Regions from separate parts of the Pantoea sp. C1E2 genome, predicted to be linked through region 1. Evidence: predicted binding sites of a transcription regulator. Region 1 holds the regulator's gene; the other holds the start of a gene.
The links. Region 1 encodes ArgR, which controls arginine synthesis, uptake and breakdown. Its sites were predicted from a motif close to ANTGAATAAAAATACANT; they were not measured.
Positions count from the first base shown of each region.

Region 1 (7,403 bases):
TGCGCTCCATTCTGACGTTGATTGCGCTGGTGTCGGTGATTGTGCTGTGGTCGGAAATTCACTCGGCCTTTAGCTTCCTCGACAATATCCCGCTGTGGGATGCCAGCACCACGGTGCAGGGTGTCAAAAGCGTACAGCCGATAACGCTGGGTGCGGTGCTGATTGCCATCCTGGTGTTCATTATTACCACCCAGCTGGTGCGCAACATGCCTGCCCTGCTGGAACTGGCACTGCTGCAACACATCAGCCTGACGCCCGGCACCGGTTACGCTATTACCACCCTGACCAAATACGTACTGATGTTGATTGGCGGGTTAGTCGGCTTCTCCATCATTGGCGTTGAATGGGCGAAACTGCAGTGGCTGGTGGCGGCATTAGGTCTGGGACTGGGCTTTGGTATGCAGGAGATCTTCGCCAACTTTATTTCTGGTCTGATTATCCTGTTCGAAAAGCCGATTCGTATTGGTGATACCGTGACCATTCGCGATTTGACCGGCAGCATAACCCGCATCAATACCCGCGCCACGACGATTACCGACTGGGACCGTAAAGAGATTATCGTGCCGAACAAGGCCTTTATCACTGAGCAATTCGTTAACTGGTCGCTGTCAGATTCCGTCACGCGCGTAGTGCTGACCATCCCGGCCCCGGCGCACGTTAACAGTGATGAAGTCACCAACATTCTTAAACAGGCTGCCGAGCGCTGTACCTACGTGCTGGATATGCCTGCACCGGATGTGTTCCTGGTAGATTTGCAGCAAGGTATTCAGCTGTTTGAACTGCGTGTGCACGCTGCCGAGATGGGTCACCGCATGCCACTGCGTCATGAGCTGCATCAGTTGATTTTGCGTGGCTTTGAAGAGCACGGTATTGAGATGCCGTTCCCACCGTTCCAGGTGCGTATGGAAACGCTGGGACGTAAAACGCCGGCGGGCAATGGATCACCGTCCAGCCAGACTTTCAAATCTGGCGGCTTATAAACGACAACGCCCGGCAATCACCGGGCGTTGTTTTTTCTGCTGGGCGTTACTTCACAAACTCTTCGCCCTGCGCGATATCTTTCTTCAGCGTCTCCAGCATGCCGCTGAGCGCCTGCTGTTCAAACGCACTCAAAGGCCCCAACGGGCGACGTTCCACGATACCGTTCTTGCCGATCAGCAGCGGCTGTGAGAAGAAGCGCGCATATTCGCCATCGCCTTCAACATAAGCGCATTCCACGACGTTGGCTTCGCCCTGTAACGCACGCACCAGTGAGAGTCCAAAGCGCGCCGCAGCCTGCCCCATGGACAAGGTCGCCGATCCGCCACCGGCTTTGGCTTCCACTACTTCCGTGCCGGCGTTTTGAATACGTTTGGTGAGGTCAGCCACTTCCTGTTCACTGAAGCTGATGCCTTTAACCTGCGAAAGCAGCGGTAAAATCGTCACGCCTGAGTGACCGCCCACCACCGGAACCTCGATCTCAGTTGGCTGTTTGCCTTTGAGCGCTGCGACAAAAGTATTGGCGCGGATGATGTCGAGGGTAGAAATACCAAACAGGCGGTTCTTGTCGTACACACCCGCTTTTTTCAGCACTTCAGCCGCAATGGCCACCGTGGTGTTAACCGGATTGGTGATGACGCCGATCAGCGCTTTCGGCGCGGTGCTGGCAACCTGTTCGATGAGGTTTCGCACAATGCCCGCGTTGACGTTAAACAGGTCGGCGCGATCCATGCCGGGTTTACGTGCCACACCAGCAGAAATCAGCACAATATCTGCCCCATGCAGCGCAGGTGTCGCATCTTCGCCGCTAAACCCTTCTACCTTCACGGCGGTGGGAATATGGCTGAGATCGACCGCCACACCTGGCGTGACCGGAGCGATATCATAAAGTGAGAGAGCGGAACCTGCGGGTAATTGAGTCTTGAGCAGCAGTGCGAGCGCCTGGCCGATACCACCGGCTGCACCGAGAACGGCAACTTTCATCCTGAACTCCTTATGAAGGTGGGGCAGAGATATGCCGAAAATCCATCAGGTTACGAGTTTAATCAACTTCTCAGGCGATAGCGACAAACCTGTCGCGCAATAACATGACGCCGCAATCGGCTCCCGAGACATCTCCACTTCAGAAGTCGCCTGAATGATACAATCGCAGCCAGAAAACAATGGACGGCAATGATCATCGATATAGTTGTTACCACTTCAATACTATAACAACATTGCAACCTTCGCTTTGCGCGTCAGCCCGCGATTTTGGCGCAACACAAAACTCTGCTATAATGCCGCTCCGCAGTTGATTAGCGCGATTCTCTCACTACGCTTATTGCATAAAAATTCATCTAAATGCATAATAATTTATCTGCCGCTGGCCTGTTGCCTGCTGCACCCCTCTTTTATTGGTAGCTTATGCGAAACCCATCAAAACAAGACGACTTGATCAAAGCGTTCAAAGCGTTATTAAAAGAAGAAAAATTCAGCTCTCAGGGCGAAATCGTGCAGGCGCTGCAGGAAGACGGCTTCGAGAACATCAACCAGTCAAAAGTTTCTCGTATGCTGACCAAGTTTGGTGCCGTGCGCACCCGCAATGCCAAAATGGAAATGGTGTATTGCTTGCCAGCTGAACTTGGCGTGCCGACCACCACCAGCCCATTGAAGAATCTGGTGCTGGATATCGATTACAACGATGCCTTAGTGGTGATTCACACCAGCCCCGGTGCCGCGCAGTTGATTGCCCGCCTGCTGGATTCGCTTGGTAAAGCAGAAGGTATTCTCGGTACCATCGCCGGTGATGACACCATCTTTATCACTCCCGCGCGCAATTTCTCCGTTAAACAGCTGCACGATGCCGTGCTGGTTTTATTCGAACAGGAACTATAAAACCCTGCTCTTAACCGGCAGTTCATCTGCCGGTAACAACCTTCATTACTGACACGTTTCCCGCCACGCTTGTTACAAAATCCTTTGTTAATAATAAGTTATCTATATAGCTGCCGGTTCTGCACCCGGTAAAATATTGGTACGACCTTTTCCCCTTCTTAACCATTAGCGCTATTTTACACTGCTTTACATATTGTGCTCAGTGGTTATCGCTTCCTATTTCGTATCAGCCAGCGGGATCAACCATGATCTTTCGCACGAAAAGATAATTTGATGCAGATCATTGTTTTTACGAATAAATAATGGTCAATGGTTAAGAATTCAGCGTTTTTAATAACTTCCAGTTCTAAAAAGGTGCCATAAGGATAAAGAATAACAACCAAACATTATTAGCCAGATATTAATTTCATGGGTGATTAGATCTATACTTGTTTTCGTGATGCAAATCACACGAAAGAAAAAGATAAAAACAGAAGACGAGGAAAAATACCATGAACGTTAAAACTACTATCGCAACCCTGAGTGTTCTATCTGCCCTGTCATTTGGTGCTTTTGCAGCAGATTCTATCAATGCTCAACAGGCAGCGAATCTGCAACCTGCCGGCACCATCAGTGTGAGCGGCGTGGGCGGTTCTCCGATGGATATCCATGAACAGCTGAATGCCAAAGCCGATCAGGAAGGCGCTAAAGCCTACCGTGTGATCGAAGCGAATACCGGCGACAGCTATCACGCCACCGCTGAACTTTATAAATAAGTTTACTGAACAAGACGCAGTGTGAACGGCGACCCGTTTGAGACGCATTTGCCTCTCAGGTTGCCAAACCCAATTTCAGGAGAGTGAATCATGAAAACCAAATTAGCTATCGCCATTGTCGGTCTGGCTTCCGTACTGTCTTTCGGTGCCAGCGCCGCTAGCCTGGTTTCTAACGAACAAGCCGCACAGCTGCAACCGCTGAACCAAACTGTCAGTGTGAGTGGTGTTGACGGTGACCAGACGAATGTCCGTCAGGAACTGTCGCAGAAAGCCGATGCGCAAGGTGCCAGCCACTATCGCATCATTGAAAACAATCGCGGTGACACCTTCCACGTGACCGCTGAACTGTACAAATAAGACTAAATCGAACGTCGGGCGCCTGAACGGCGCCAGACAATTGATCGACGACCCGCCTCACCCACTTTTTGCCGCAGGTTGTTGATTACAACGAGGAGAAAAATTATGAAAATCAAAGCAACCATCGCAGCCGCCAGCCTTCTTTCCCTGTTTGCCTTCGGTGCTTCAGCAGCCCAATTGGTAACGAATGAGCAGGCGCAAAATCTGCAACCTACCGGCAGCACTATCACCGTCAGCGGTACCGGCGGTTCGCCAATGGATTACCGTGCTGAGCTTTCACAGAAAGCCGATGCACAAGGTGCCAGTGCTTATAAAGTGATTGAAGCCAATACCGGTGACAGCTATCACGTGACCGCTGAGCTGTACAAATAATTCCTCGTCAATTCTGACGAACCCTTTGGCCCCGCTCGCCGGGGCCCTTTTTCGGCTTGTCACTTCACATTAAAGCGGAGCTGACCCTCCAGCTCCTCTTCTGCTTCATCAAATAGCAGGATTAATGCGCCATACCGGCGTTTCTGCCCTGTTCCCAGATTCACAAACTCAATTTCCAGCGGCAACGGCAACTGATCACCTTGGATCACCGCCCAAAGATCGTCCAGATCGTCAATGCCGGGATCTGTCAGTGCAAAACGATCGCTGAACTGGCGATAGAAATGGGCTTGATCGACGATTTCGTCGAAATCAAAACGCTCGGTTCTCATCGTGATTCCCTCTTTCAGGCAGGGCCGCCCATCAGGCCAGCCCACCAATATGCAGCGCTTTCACTTCCAGGTACTCTTCCATCCCCAGCACCGATCCTTCACGCCCTAAACCGGACTCTTTCACACCACCAAAGGGTGCCAGTTCAGTGGACACGGCACACTCATTAATGCCAATCATCCCGGCTTCCAGCGCTGCGGAGACGCGGAACACCCGCTGCAGATTCTGGGTGTAAAAATAGGCAGCTAAACCGTATTCGGTGTTATTGGCACGCTGAATCACATCCGCTTCATCATCAAAGCGGAAACAGGCGGCTACCGGACCAAAAGTTTCTTCCTGAGCCAGTTTCATCTCTTCATGCGCCTCGGCAATTACCGTGGGCTGCCAGAAATTGCCCCCCAGCGGATGACGTTCGCCTCCGACAAGTAACTTACCGCCTTTGCTCAGCGCATCTTTCACGTGCTCTTCCACTTTTTCCAGCGCCGAGTGCTCAATCAGCGGGCCGACTATCACGCCTTCTTCAACGCCATTACCCACTTTCAGCTTGCCCACCGCATCGGTCAATTGACTGACGAAACGATCGTAAACCGCGTTGTGCACATAAAAGCGATTCACGCTGACGCACACCTGTCCTGCGTTGCGGAATTTGTTAGCAATCGCGCCCTGTACCGCCGCATCAATATCCGCATCCTCAAACACGATGTAAGGCGCATTGCCGCCCAGCTCCATCGACACTTTCTTCATGGTGTCTGCGGCGTTGCGCATCAGCGTTTTACCCACGGCGGTTGAACCGGTAAACGAGATTTTGCGCACCGCCTTGCTGGCCATAATCGCGTCGCTAATGGCATGCGTATCACCCGCCACCGCATTCAATACGCCGTCGGGTACGCCCGCTTCCTGCGCCAGCGCGACTAACGCAAAGGCACACAGCGGGGTGTTATTGGCCGGTTTGATGATGCCAGTGCAGCCTGCTGCCAGCGCCGGGCCCAGTTTGCGTGTCAGCATCGCCATCGGGAAATTCCACGGCGTGATAGCCGCCACCACACCAATCGGCTCACGTGTAGCCAGAATGCGTGAACCCGGTTTCGCCGGTGGGATGATTTCGCCATTGGCACGCTTAGCCTGCTCAGCAAACCATTGAATAAAGCTGGCGGCGTACTCGACTTCACCTTCTGCTTCTTTAAGGGGTTTGCCCTGCTCGGCGGTCATCAGTTGCCCGAGCCAGCTTTTGTTCTCGATGATCAGTTGATACCAGCGATTAAGGATCTCAGCGCGCTGCTTAGCGGTTTTATCACGCCACGCGGGAAAAGCCTGCTGGGCTGCAGCAATGGCTTGTTCCGTTTCGCTCTTACCGGCTTTCGCCACTTTCGCCAGCACGTCACCGGTGGCCGGATTGGTCACATCAAAGGTGGTACTGGCCTTATGCCATTGTCCCGCAGAGAAATAACCGGTCTTAAACAGCGGATGTTGTTGCAGAGAGGTGGACATCATTATTCTCCTGTCAGTTTGCTTCCTGTCAGAAAAGTATAGATGCCAAAATCGCAGGGTTTTGTGTCAACGTGGGATCAAAAGGCCGCTGCAGGGTGCAGCGGCCAATTTCAGATTTGGATGAGCGTGTTCTGGTACTTATCCAGCATCAGAGAAAGCCGTTTAACCGGTTCGGTGACACTTTCAGGCGCTGAATAGTGGTGTAGTTTTTCCTGATACACCTCCAGCTCCTGCAACAATCGCTCGAAGTAGTAGCGCCGTTTGTCATCACTGGATGCGGAAATAATACGGTCCGCGGTGTAGCGCAACTGCCGGTGAAAGGCCGATAGCTCTGCGTTAACCGGCACTTCGGCATTACGCAGTCGTTGATGGCCGATAATCAGCGTCAGCGCAATGCGGTATTTGTCGATATCGCCGGGAAACAGATTGAGCAGCAGGAACAGTTGCTGATACAGCGCGGGCAGATGGTTTTCCCGGCGGCGTGCCTGATTAGTGGTCAGGGCAGCCACAGCTGCATACATAAAACGGTTCAGCAGCTTACGACCGGTACGTGCTTTAGATTTATCGCGAATCAGCAGAATCACCATCATCGCTACAAAGCTGCCAATCCACTGGCCCAACGCATTATCGAGGAATACGTTGAACTCAAATTTCATCGGGTTATCCAGCACCAGCACGTTGATGGTGCCAATTAGCGCCCCTAACGTACCAATCTGACGCCGCTGAACAAAGATACCGCCGATAAAGCCCAATGCGCCAATCGCGATGCACAACAACAACGCGCTTTGCTGCGTGGCCGGCAGGATATAGACAAAATAGAGCATGCCGAGCGGCACGGCGAAGGCCATACCGTAGAAGAAGTCTTTCGCCATCATCAGGGGATTCGGCATACGCATCGCCAGCGCGGTGATAACGGCCAGCATCACCATACAGCCACTGCCGGATGTCCAGCCGGTGTATAGCCAGAACAGGGAACCCAGTGCGGTCGCCACAAAGGTTCGCACACCGTTAATCATCGCGTGATGGGTTTCCGCCGAACGTGCCTGAATCACCACTTCGCGCTGCAGGATACTCTCTTCCAGCGTGGTGATACGGCTGTTGCTGCGCACTCCGTTAATCAGCAACAGATATTCCGTGGCAGCGCCGACCCAACTTGCCACCGTCATCGGCACATTTTTGTTGCTGACGCTGATCAGACGACGCATCACCTTCATACGCTTATGCACGTCATCAACGTTATGAACGTCTTTC
Region 1 is NZ_JBSZHT010000002.1:4,080,423-4,087,825, forward strand. Features, by position in the region: gene mscM (miniconductance mechanosensitive channel MscM) at 1-980, shown strand, start outside; gene mdh (malate dehydrogenase) at 1,027-1,962, opposite strand; gene argR (transcriptional regulator ArgR) at 2,383-2,853, shown strand; gene yhcN (peroxide/acid stress response protein YhcN) at 3,345-3,608, shown strand; gene ACXI0A_RS19355 (YdgH/BhsA/McbA-like domain containing protein) at 3,699-3,965, shown strand; gene yhcN (peroxide/acid stress response protein YhcN) at 4,071-4,337, shown strand; gene ACXI0A_RS19365 (barstar family protein) at 4,397-4,666, opposite strand; gene ACXI0A_RS19370 (succinate-semialdehyde dehydrogenase) at 4,698-6,152, opposite strand; gene aaeB (p-hydroxybenzoic acid efflux pump subunit AaeB) at 6,263-7,403, opposite strand, start outside.

Region 2 (7,403 bases), 4.0 Mb from region 1:
AATGTGTTATCTGCTGCGGTGTTACTTCTTCTGCTCGTTCAGTGCACGAATGCGTGAAGAGAGAGAGAACAGACGGATAAAGCCGCCCGCGTGGCTGTGGTCGTAAACTTCGTCTTCGCCGAAGGTCGCGAACTCTTCAGAGTACAGGCTGTTGGCCGAGGTTTTCTGCGTTGCAGTGGCGTGGCCTTTGTACAGCTGCAGTACCACTTCGCCGTTTACCTCTTCTGCCAGTGATTCGGCAGCGGCCTGGATGGATTTACGCAGCGGCGCGAACCAGCGACCGTCATAAACCACGTAAGACATTTCATGGCCCAGCTGCTCACGCCATTTGAAGCTATCACGATCCAGTACTAACTGCTCAACCGCACGCAGCGCGTTGACCATGATGGTGCCGCCGGGGGTTTCATAGCAGCCGCGAGATTTGATACCGACCAGACGGTTTTCCACGATGTCGATACGACCCACACCGTGTTTTGCGCCCAGCACGTTCAGCTTTTCCAGACACTTGAACGGGCTCAGCTTCTCGCCATTGACCGCCACCACGCGACCTTTCTCAACGGTCACGGTGACGTTTTCAGGCTGATCTGGCGCTTCCAGTGGATCAACGGTCCACACCCAGCAATCTTTGTTCGGTGCGTTCGCTGGGCTTTCCAGTACGCCACCTTCAGTCGAGATGTGCCATGCGTTCTCATCACGGCTGTAGATTTTTTCCAGCGATGCGGTGGTCGGAATGTTGCGCTCTTTCAGGTAATCCAGCAGTGCTTCACGTGAACGCAGATCCCACTCACGCCATGGCGCAACGACTTTCAGCTGTGGAGCCAGTGCGGTATAGGTGGTTTCGAAACGCACCTGATCGTTACCCTTACCGGTCGCACCGTGGCACAGTGCATCCGCACCCACTTTCAGCGCCAGCTCAACCTGCGCTTTCGCGATGATTGGACGTGCCATTGAGGTACCCAGCAGGTAGGTGCCTTCGTACAGCGCACCGGTTTGCAGCACCGGATAAACGTATTCGCTGATGAACTCTTCACGCAGATCCGCAACGTGGCACTCAGAAGCACCAGACTGCAGTGCCTTCTTCTCAACGCCTTCCAGATCGGCTGGGTCCTGACCAATGTTGGCCACGAATGCCACTACTTCACAGCCACCGTAGTTCTCTTTCAACCATGGAATGATGGCTGAAGTATCAAGACCGCCGGAGTAGGCCAGAACGATTTTTTTGATGTTTTGCGTGCTCATATCTTAAATCCTTGATTATGCGAGAATCCGGGTGCCAATCGACACGCCGTTGAAAAGGGTTGGCAGCTGTTCAGCATGGCGCCAGCTGGCGATATCGACCGGGCGACCTAACGTGCGCGCAGCATCGAGTGCCGCGTTAACTTTAACGATCATGCCATCAGTGATAATGCCCTGGTCAATCAGCTGCTGGGCTTTCTCGGCCGTCATCTCTTCGATGCGCTGACCTTTGCCATCGAGAATACCGCTGACATCTGACAGCAGCACTAAATCTGCACCGATGGTCGCCGCCAGCGCGGTCGCCGCCTGGTCAGCGTTGACGTTCATCAGGTCGCCGCCATCGGTAATACCGATTGAGCTGATCACCGGCATATAGCCCGCACTCAGCAAGGTGTTGACCAGCGCCGGATTACCCGGCGTGGCGTTGCCTACATGGCCGAGTTCTTCATCGAACTGCGCCACGTTTACCAGGCCCGCATCGCCGAGGCACAAGCCCACAGCACCAATGCCGTACTTCTTCGCCCAGGCCAGCAAGGTCTTATTCGCTGTACCCGCTAAAGCACCGGTAATAATGTCAATCTGATCGGCTGGCGTCACGCGCAAACCGTTCTTCTTTTTCACCGGCAGCGCGAGCTTCTTCATTAGCTCGTCAACCAGGCAGCCGCCGCCGTGCACAATGATCAGCGGGCGCTGATGTTCATTGCGGTAGGCCAGCAGCGCATCAAACAAGCGGGCCAGCGCTTCTTCGCTATCCAGCAGCACGCCACCCAGTTTAATGATTAATGGATTCATGGCAGTTTCCGTCCGTTAAATCAGTGACAGCGTTTCGGGGAAGCCGAAACGAATGTTTAAGCATTGAACCGCCTGCGAAGAGGCACCTTTCAACAGGTTATCTTCGGCAGCGACCACGATCAGGTGTTCACCCTGCATGGCAAAACCGATATCGCAGAACGGCAAACCGACGACCGCTTTCAGCGCCGGCACACCTTTGTCATACACACGCACCAGCGGTTTGTCGTGGTAAGCCTTGTGGAAGGCATCCGCCACGTCTTGCTGCGTCACGCCCGCTTTCAGGCGGCAGGTGGTAGTAGAAAGAATTCCGCGCGGGAAGCTGCCCAGATGCGGGGTGAAAATCACAGGCGTACCGAGATGCGCCACGATTTCAGGATGATGACGATGATTGAACAGGCCATATGGCTGCAGGCTGACTTCACAGAAGCTGGTGCCGACGTTGGCTTTACGCCCTGCTCCGCTCACACCACTGGTGGCATTGATCACCGGCCATTGTGCATCGTTAAGCAATCCCGCTTCGACCAGCGGTTTCAATGACAGCTGCGCCGCCGTGGGATAGCAACCGGGTACTGCCACCAGCTGCGCATCTTTAATTTTATCATGCTGCCATTCGGCCAGGCCGTAGACAGCTTTATCCAGCCAATCCTGATGCTGATGGCTGAAACCATAATATTGGGTATAGAAAGCATCGTCGTTGACACGGAATGCACCGGAAAGGTCGAACACCACGCAGCCTGCTTTGAGGAATTCGGGCGCCAGATCGTGGCTGACTTCGTGCGCAGTCGCGAGGAACACCACATCGACTTTATCGGCCCATTCTGCGGCATCACTCAGCGGCTGCAGTGGCAAATCGACAATGCCTTTCAGCTGCGGATGCAGATCAGACAGTAATTTTCCGGCATCCGGGCTTTGCGCTGAAACCGCCAAAGCGGTTATGTTCATATGCGGATGGCGATTCAGGTAAGTGGCAAGCTCTACGCCAGCATAACCACTGGCACCAACGATCAGCGTATTCAACATCAGGCTGTAACCCTTATTTACAGTCACTCATTCCGGGTCGCGGCTTTGCCCCGTTGCCCACGATGCCGTTTGCAGATGATTTTACCCTTCACATGCAAGCGACGTTATTGTATTTTTATTCACTATTAATGCATGAATATTGATACATCCTAACCCAAGGACCGTCAACAGTGAAGACAAAATTACCACCTTTTATCGAACTCTACCGCCAGTTGATTGCCACACCATCAATCAGCGCCACCGACAGCGCGCTGGATCAGAGCAATGAAACTTTAATCAATTTGCTGGCGGGCTGGTTCCGCGATTTAGGCTTCAGTGTTGAAGTTCAGCCAGTGCCGGGCACACGCCATAAATTCAATATGCTGGCACGAAGCGGATTGGGTGCTGGCGGCCTGCTGCTGGCGGGCCATACTGACACCGTTCCCTATGATGATGGCCGCTGGACACGCGATCCCTTCACGCTGACCGAGCACGACAACAAGCTGTACGGTTTGGGTACGGCAGATATGAAAGGCTTCTTTGCCTTTATTCTGGATGCGCTGCGTGACGTTGACGTGACCAAACTGAGTAAGCCGCTGTACATCCTTGCCACCGCCGATGAAGAAACCACCATGGCCGGGGCGAAGTATTTCTCTGAAACCACTCAGCTGCGTCCGGATTGCGCCATCATCGGTGAGCCGACCTCGCTGAAGCCGGTGCGTGCGCACAAAGGTCATCTGTCGAACGTGATTCGTATTCAGGGCCAGTCAGGTCACTCCAGCGATCCCTCACGCGGCGTGAATGCCATTGAGCTGATGCATGAGTCCATCACCCAACTGATGCAACTGCGCAATACCCTGAAAAATCGTTATAACCACGACGGTTTCGCTATCCCTTATCCAACCATGAACCTGGGTCACATTAACGGTGGTGATGCCGCAAACCGTATCTGCGCTTGCTGTGAATTACACATGGATATTCGTCCACTGCCGGGCTTAACCCTGAGCGATCTGGATGGTTTGCTGAATGAAGCACTGGCGCCGGTGAGCGAACGTTGGCCGGGCCGTTTAACCGTGGGCGAACTGCATCCGCCGATCCCTGGCTACGAATGTCCAGCCGATCATGAGCTGGTGAAAGTGGTAGAGAAATTGCTGGGCGTGCCGACCGAAGTGGTGAACTATTGCACCGAAGCGCCTTTTATCCAGCAATTGTGTCCAACGCTGGTTTTAGGCCCAGGATCGATCAATCAGGCGCATCAACCGGATGAGTTTATCGATACCGCATTTATTAAGCCAACTCATGCGCTTATCACGCAGGTTGTGCAGCATTTTTGTCACTGATTAACAATAGATGGGGCAATTCACTGTTAAAACAGTAAATTGCCCGGTCATTGTTCGGGATTTAATAATAAGAATAACTTATCTCGCTTCCCCTCACTTTAATTCTATGAATTTCCGGTAGTTAGCAGCGAATTATCGTCAATTTAAGTCAATTGACGAACAGGAAGAACCGTGGCTAGATAAAAGACGATGTTATGCCCGTTGGGTGTAAGGGTACTTTCAAGACGATAAGGGTGTCAGGGTCAAATGAACGAACAATATTCCGCAATGCGAAGTAATGTCAGTATGCTCGGCAAACTGCTCGGGGATACGATAAAGGATGCACTGGGAGAGAACATCCTCGATCGGGTGGAAACCATCCGCAAACTCTCTAAGTCCTCCCGCGCAGGCAATGACACCGATCGTAAGGAACTGCTGAACACGCTGCAAAATCTCTCTAATGACGAGCTGCTGCCCGTCGCACGTGCGTTTAGTCAGTTCCTCAACCTGACCAACGTGGCAGAGCAGTATCAGACCATTTCCCGCAGCGGCGATGGCGCGAACAATCCTGAAATCCTGAAGAAGACCTTTGAACGTCTGAAGCAGCAGAACGACATCAGCGAAAGTTCGATTCGCCAGGCGATCGAAGAACTGTCGCTGGAGCTGGTGCTGACCGCTCACCCAACCGAAATCACCCGCCGCACGCTGATCCACATGCTGGGCGAAGTGAACAGCTGCCTGCAGCAACTCGACCACAGCGACATCTCTGATTACGAACGCACGCAGGTGATGCGTCGTTTGCGCCAATTAGTCGCGCAAGCCTGGCATACCGATGAAATCCGTAAGTATCGCCCAACGCCGATCGATGAAGCCAAATGGGGCTTTGCGGTCGTCGAAAACAGCCTGTGGCAAGGCGTGCCAGCTTTCCTGCGCGAGCTGAACGAGCAGGTTGAAGAGACCTTCGGCATTAAACTGCCGGTGGATTTCGTGCCGATTAAATTCACTTCGTGGATGGGCGGCGATCGCGACGGCAACCCGAACGTCACTGCGCCTATCACGCGCCATGCGATGCAGCTGAGCCGCTGGAAAGCCGCCGACCTGTTCCTGCGCGACGTGGGCGTGCTGATCTCAGAGCTGTCGATGTCAGAATGCAGCGATGAAGTGCGCGAACTGTGCGGCGATCCAGAAGCGCTGGAACCGTACCGCATGATCCTGAAGCGTATTCGTGGCCAGCTGATGACCACGCAAGCGTATTTAGGCCGTCGCTTGAAAGGCGAACGCCTGCCGCGCCCTGCCGACCTGCTGGTGTCCAACGATCAGCTGTGGCAACCGCTGTACGCGATTTATCAATCACTGCAGCAGTGTGGCATGGGCATCATCGCCAACGGGCAGTTGCTGGATACGCTGCGTCGCGTGAAGTGCTTTGGCGTGCCGCTGGTGCGCATCGATATCCGCCAGGAGAGCACCCGTCATACCGAAGCCATTGCCGAAGTCACCCGCTATCTGGGTCTGGGCGATTATGAAAGCTGGTCAGAAGCCGACAAACAGGCGTTCCTGATCCGCGAACTGAATTCCAAACGTCCGCTGCTGCCGCATCAATGGGAGCCAGGTGACAACACCCGCGAAGTGCTGGATACCTGTAAAGTGGTGGCCGAAGCACCGCAAGGCTCCATCGCCTCTTACGTGATTTCCATGGCGAAAACGCCGTCGGACGTGCTGGCGGTGCATTTGCTGCTGAAGGAAGCCGGCATTCCTTACGCGATGCCGGTGGCGCCACTGTTCGAAACCCTCGACGATTTGAACAACGCCAATGACGTGATGACGCAATTGCTGAGCATCGATTGGTATCGCGGCTTCATCAACGGCAAACAGATGGTGATGATTGGTTATTCCGACTCGGCGAAAGATGCCGGCGTGATGGCCGCCAGCTGGGCGCAGTACGAAGCACAGGATGCGTTGATTAAAACCTGTGAGAAAGCCGGCATCACGCTGACGCTGTTCCACGGACGCGGCGGTTCCATCGGCCGTGGCGGCGCACCTGCGCACGCAGCACTGCTGTCGCAACCGCCGGGCAGCCTGAAAGGCGGCCTGCGTGTCACCGAACAGGGCGAGATGATTCGCTTTAAATACGGTCTGCCAGAAGTCACCATCGCCAGCCTGTCGCTGTATACCGGTGCGATTCTGGAAGCCAACCTGATGCCACCACCAGAGCCTAAGCGCGAGTGGAAAGAGATCATGAACGGTTTGTCAGCCCACTCCTGCGCCATGTACCGCGGTTATGTGCGTGAAAATCCGGACTTCGTGCCGTACTTCCGCTCGGCCACGCCAGAGCAGGAGTTGGGTAAATTGCCGCTCGGTTCACGTCCGGCTAAGCGTCGTCCTACCGGCGGCGTGGAATCGCTGCGTGCCATCCCATGGATCTTCGCCTGGACGCAGAACCGCTTGATGCTGCCCGCCTGGCTGGGTGCTGGCGCGGCGTTGCAGAAAGCAATGGATGAAGGTCATCAGGATCAGCTGGAAGCGATGTGCAGCGAGTGGCCGTTCTTCGCCACCCGTCTGGGCATGCTGGAGATGGTGTTCTCGAAAGCCGACCTGTGGCTGGCGGAATACTACGATCAGCGTCTGGTGGATAAATCACTGTGGCCACTGGGCCAGCAGCTGCGCGATCAGCTGGCTGCGGACATCAAAGCCGTGTTGACCATCGCCAACGATGCGCATTTGATGGCCGACCAGCCGTGGATTGCCGAGTCTATTGCGCTGCGTAATGTCTACACCGATCCCCTCAACGTGCTGCAGGCTGAACTGCTGCATCGTGCACGTGCGCAGGAAGAGCGTGGTGACGAGCCGGATGCGCGTGTTGAACAAGCGCTGATGGTGACGATTGCGGGTGTGGCAGCGGGTATGCGTAATACCGGCTAGTTGCGGTATGCGCTAATCATGAAGGGGCCAATCTGGCCCTTTTTTTATGGGCACAATATTGCAAAGCGGGAAGAAGCGGCAAATGGAGTAAAGCGTTGGGCGCCATGGATGGCGCACGCCGAGCGATCAGGGACGAGA
Region 2 is NZ_JBSZHT010000002.1:87,099-94,501, forward strand. Features, by position in the region: gene ACXI0A_RS00675 (argininosuccinate synthase) at 22-1,239, opposite strand; gene argB (acetylglutamate kinase) at 1,255-2,028, opposite strand; gene argC (N-acetyl-gamma-glutamyl-phosphate reductase) at 2,044-3,048, opposite strand; gene argE (acetylornithine deacetylase) at 3,219-4,367, shown strand; gene ppc (phosphoenolpyruvate carboxylase) at 4,614-7,265, shown strand.
Region 2: argC (N-acetyl-gamma-glutamyl-phosphate reductase) is a predicted target of ArgR. The motif match lies at 3,155-3,172, and genes of this name have one in related genera.